DNA from 2 places in the Salinivibrio sp. YCSC6 genome. Region 1 is predicted to be linked to the other one. Evidence: predicted binding sites of a transcription regulator. Region 1 holds the regulator's gene; the other holds the start of a gene.
The links. Region 1 encodes PurR, which represses purine synthesis genes. Its sites were predicted from a motif close to TNANGNAAACGTTTNCNTNA; they were not measured.
Positions count from the first base shown of each region.

Region 2: a site for PurR is predicted at 936-955, ahead of E8E00_RS05050 (2OG-Fe(II) oxygenase). Genes of this name have one in related genera too.

Region 1 covers NZ_CP039516.1:1,597,541-1,599,746, forward strand. Annotated here, with positions in the region: gene E8E00_RS07280 (heme ABC transporter ATP-binding protein) at 1-295, shown strand, start outside; gene purR (HTH-type transcriptional repressor PurR) at 556-1,560, shown strand; cyclic di-GMP riboswitch class I at 1,741-1,843, shown strand; gene E8E00_RS07290 (TfoX/Sxy family DNA transformation protein) at 1,951-2,206, shown strand, end outside.
Region 2 covers NZ_CP039516.1:1,115,624-1,117,829, forward strand. Annotated here, with positions in the region: gene E8E00_RS05045 (FAD-binding oxidoreductase) at 1-895, shown strand, start outside; gene E8E00_RS05050 (2OG-Fe(II) oxygenase) at 1,011-1,619, shown strand; gene E8E00_RS05055 (alpha-ketoglutarate-dependent dioxygenase AlkB) at 1,736-2,206, shown strand, end outside.

The sequences.
Region 1 (2,206 bases):
AGCGATACTGATGCTGGATGAACCCACTTCGGCCTTAGATATTACCCATCAGCATTACACCCTCAAGCGCTGTCGAGCACTCGCAGACCAAGGAATGACAGTGCTATTGGTGTTGCACGACCTGAATTTGGCGGCGCAATACGCCGACCAACTGCATTTTTTAAAAGCGGGTCGAATCGTCCTATCCGGCAACCCGTGGCAGTGTTTTAGTAGTGATAGAGTGGCAGACATCTACCAATACCCGCTGACCGTTCTGACTCATCCGGAGCATGACTGCCCACTGATCGTGTCTTAATTGATAAATACATCATAGCTGGCTCACAAAACCGTCTGTTGGTCCATTTTCGCTGATCAGACCAATTGCGAGTGTGCGCCAACCTAAGTAAACTGAGAGCGCAACCGATTAGCTATGAGAATGGATGAAATCGGATTCGTTACCTTCGCAACCGTCTGATGTGCCGGGATTGTGAAAGACATCGCCGCTGACGAACAGCGGCGTTTTTCTGTAAGGTCGCGAGTAACGATCCCTACGCATTACTACAAAGAAGAATCAAGATGGCAACGATTAAAGATGTCGCGCGTCTCGCCGGTGTATCGACCACGACGGTGTCACACGTGATAAACAAAACCCGCTTTGTCGCAGAGAAGACGACTGAGAAAGTATGGCAAGCGGTTGAAGAGTTAAACTACGCCCCAAGTGCTGTGGCGCGAAGCTTGAAATGCAACACAACACGTACACTGGGTATGCTGGTGACTAAATCCACCAACCCCTTTTTCGCCGAGCTTGTTCACGGTGTGGAAGACTATTGCTACAAGCAAGGCTACACACTGATTCTCTGCAATACCGAGGGAAACCTTGAAAAGCAACGCGACTACCTGCGTATGTTGTCAGAAAAGCGCGTCGATGGACTCATTGTGGTGTGCTCTGATCTCAACGAAGATTTGATGCTGTTATTAGAAAAAAAACGCGATCTGCCTATGGTCGTGATGGATTGGGGCAGTCACCATATCGATACAGACCGCATAGAAGATAACGCTGAATTAGGCGGTTACCTTGCCACCAAACACTTTATTGATAATGGGCATACTAAAATTGGCTGTATTTCGGGCCAAATGGATAAAAATACCTGTAAGCATCGCTTAAACGGTTATTTCCGTGCGTTAAAAGAAGCCAACATTACAGTGAATGAAAACTGGCTGATTGAGGCGGATTTCGAAGCCGATCAAGCACAAATTGCCGCGAAGCAATTAGCGACAATGTCAGACCGCCCGACCGCTGTCTTTTGTTTTAATGACATTATGGCATTAGCGGCGATTAGTACGTTTAACGAGTACGGCTTGAAAGTGCCAGAAGATATATCGGTGATTGGTTACGATAATATTGACCTCACCGAGTATTTCTCGCCACCATTGACAACGATTCACCAGCCCAAACGCCGTCTAGGCAAAACGGCGGTCAAACTCTTGCTCGCGCGAATTGCCAACAACGAGACTCAGCAGCAAGTGTTCGAAATGCAACCTGCACTAGTGAGTCGACAGTCAGTTAAAACACTATCTTAATGTTTTAATGAAACTTTTATGAAGAGCACCGTCAATGTCTTGGCGGTGCTTTTTTACGCGACGACTCTTCCGGTAGTGCTTTTACTCTAGTTCATCAATTACACCCACCCTGAACCAAGATCACATTTTGTGTGATGGGAGAGGACGACATCGGTGTCTAATTATTATATGCTTAATAGCGTTTGAACAAGGCAAACCATGGCGAAAGCATGGGACGCAAAGCCTCCGGCCTAACGGTAATTTGACATGATGTCAAAATATCAACGGTAGCGGGGTTGCCAACATATCAAAGCTGACAAATTTGATGGCTCGTTGACAATTCTGCGATCTTGCCTTGTTACATTATGACGTCTTTTTTAGGCATTAGTAATTCATCGAGATTTTAATCAAATGGATAAACCAGCTTTAAAGAACGCAATGAAGTTATTTGCCAAATTTGGCAGCATAAAGTCCCGTTCAATGTTCGGTGGATTTGGTATCTTTTGTGAAGACACCATGTTCGCGCTTGTCGTTAACAACACTCTCCATTTACGTGCTGGAAAAGAAAACGAAGCACTATTAAAAAAACAAGGCTTGGCACCCTACGTGTATAAAAAGCGCGGCTTTCCTGTCGTGACGAAATATTTTGCGATCCCTGAATACTGGT
Region 2 (2,206 bases), 480 kb from region 1:
GCTGGCGTTAAACAAAGCACAACAAGCCGAGTTACAAAGTTGGCACGCCTTAAAGCAAGGTGACTATCAGTATCCGATGGCGCAATGGTGGGATCAGGCTAAGGTGGCAGAAGTGGCGAATACGGAGCGCTATTTAGGGGGGTTATACGACCCGAATAGTGCGCATATTCACACCCTCAATTACACACTCGGGTTGGCGAAAGCTGCGCAGGATTTAGGGGTGCAAATCTTCGAGCACAGTCCGGCGCAGTCGATAAAGAAGGGGCCGACTCACTGCGTTCGTACGCCTCAAGGTGACGTGAATGCTCCCCGCATATTGCTGGCATGTAATGCTTATCTCGATGGCCTAGAACGCAAGGCGCAAGCGAAAGTCCTCCCTGTTGCTTCCTTTATTGCGGTGACCGAGCCATTAGGCGATCGCATGCCCATTACTAATCGCATGGCCATGTCTGATCTCAACAACTGTCTTGATTACTACCGTCCCACCGCAGACGGACGTCTCTTATTTGGTGGCGTGAACCACCCGTTTAATCGTGAGTATAAAGACTCCGCTCAACGTCTACACCAACGGATGACAAAGGTTTTTCCTCAATTAGGCGATGTGAAGATGGACTACCATTGGGGCGGGTTGTTTGCCGTGACGCGCAGTTACATGCCACACATTGATCACCTTGGCCAAGATATTTATACCGCACATGGATACACAGGTCATGGGGTGGGACTGACGAATATTGCAGGACGCGTGATAGCCGAAGCGATGGACGGACAAGCCAGTCGCTTTGATGTGTTTGCACGTTTGAAGCATGGTTGGATCCCGACCCCGAAAATGCTGCGTAGCCCTGCATTGGCTCTCGCGATTTGGAAAGCGAAGCTTGCCGATCTGCTCGGTGGGTAACCACGACGTACAAACCGTTAACGATTAAAAATACTTGTCGTCACGATAAAGTTCTCGTGTTGCTCCCCGCTAGGAAGACAGTAAGGTAGCCCTTCAAATAGCGGGGGGTAAGTGCTTGAACACTCTTAGCATCATTGATGATTTAGCGACACACGGACTAAGCGTGTGCGAACAATTCTTAACAGCACAAGAAGTGGCTGATTTACACGCATGTTTGCCAGAGCAGTGGACGCAAGCCAGTATTGGGCGCGAGCAGAAGCAACATACTAATACTCAAATCCGCACCGATAAGATCCATTGGTTAGAGCGCGGCCATGCCCCAGCCATTGATGCGTTACTCGATAAGATGTCTGAACTGCAGCTTGCGCTTAATCGTCACCTCTTTCTTGGTCTTTTTGAATATGAAGCGCATTTCGCCAAGTATAATCCCGGTGATTTTTATGCTAAACACGTGGACGCATTCAAAGGCCGCTCAAACCGAAAAGTCACTACAGTGCTCTATTTGAACCATGACTGGTGTGAAGAAGACGGGGGCGAAATCGTTATTTACCATGCTGATGGGAGCCACCTGAAAACATTATGGCCCCAGGCCGGTCGCCTTGTGACCTTCTTATCGGAAGAGTTTCCTCACGAGGTATTACCCGCGAAACGACAACGATTTAGCATTGCGGGCTGGTACCGTATTAACGGCATGAGTGGCCATCGGGTTGATCCAATTCGCTGACAAACTACATACTGACAGCTACGAGTGATAACCAGTAAGCGGTCAGTATGAGGGGTTCTCCGCAACAGCAAAGCTTTTTTAACCATGCCGAGTTCGACGCTCAGCAAGCCGTTGCTATGCCACAAGCGACTGTCCATTGGCAGCCAGATTGGTTGCCATTGGCCGATGCCGATAACCTAATGGCGGCATTGCATCAGCACACACCTTGGCAACAATTACCCATTTCGATGTTTGGTCGTACCGTGATGCAGCCGCGTTTATTAGCTTGGTACGGCGATCATGCATACACCTACAGTGGACTCACATTATCTCCCCGCTCTTGGACACCTGAGCTATTGGGTTTGAAAGCCCGTGTTGAAGCTGCCACGCATGCTCGTTTCAATACTGTATTACTCAATCTCTACCGAGATGGCAGTGATTACATGGGATGGCACAAGGATGATGAAGCCGAATTAGGGGAGCAGCCGACGATAGCATCGGTGAGTTTGGGCGCAAGTCGACGGTTTTTATTCCGTCATACCCAAAGTAAAGAAAAACGCGAGTTTTTGTTGAGTCATGGCGCGTTATTGGTCATGGCAGGGCAAACA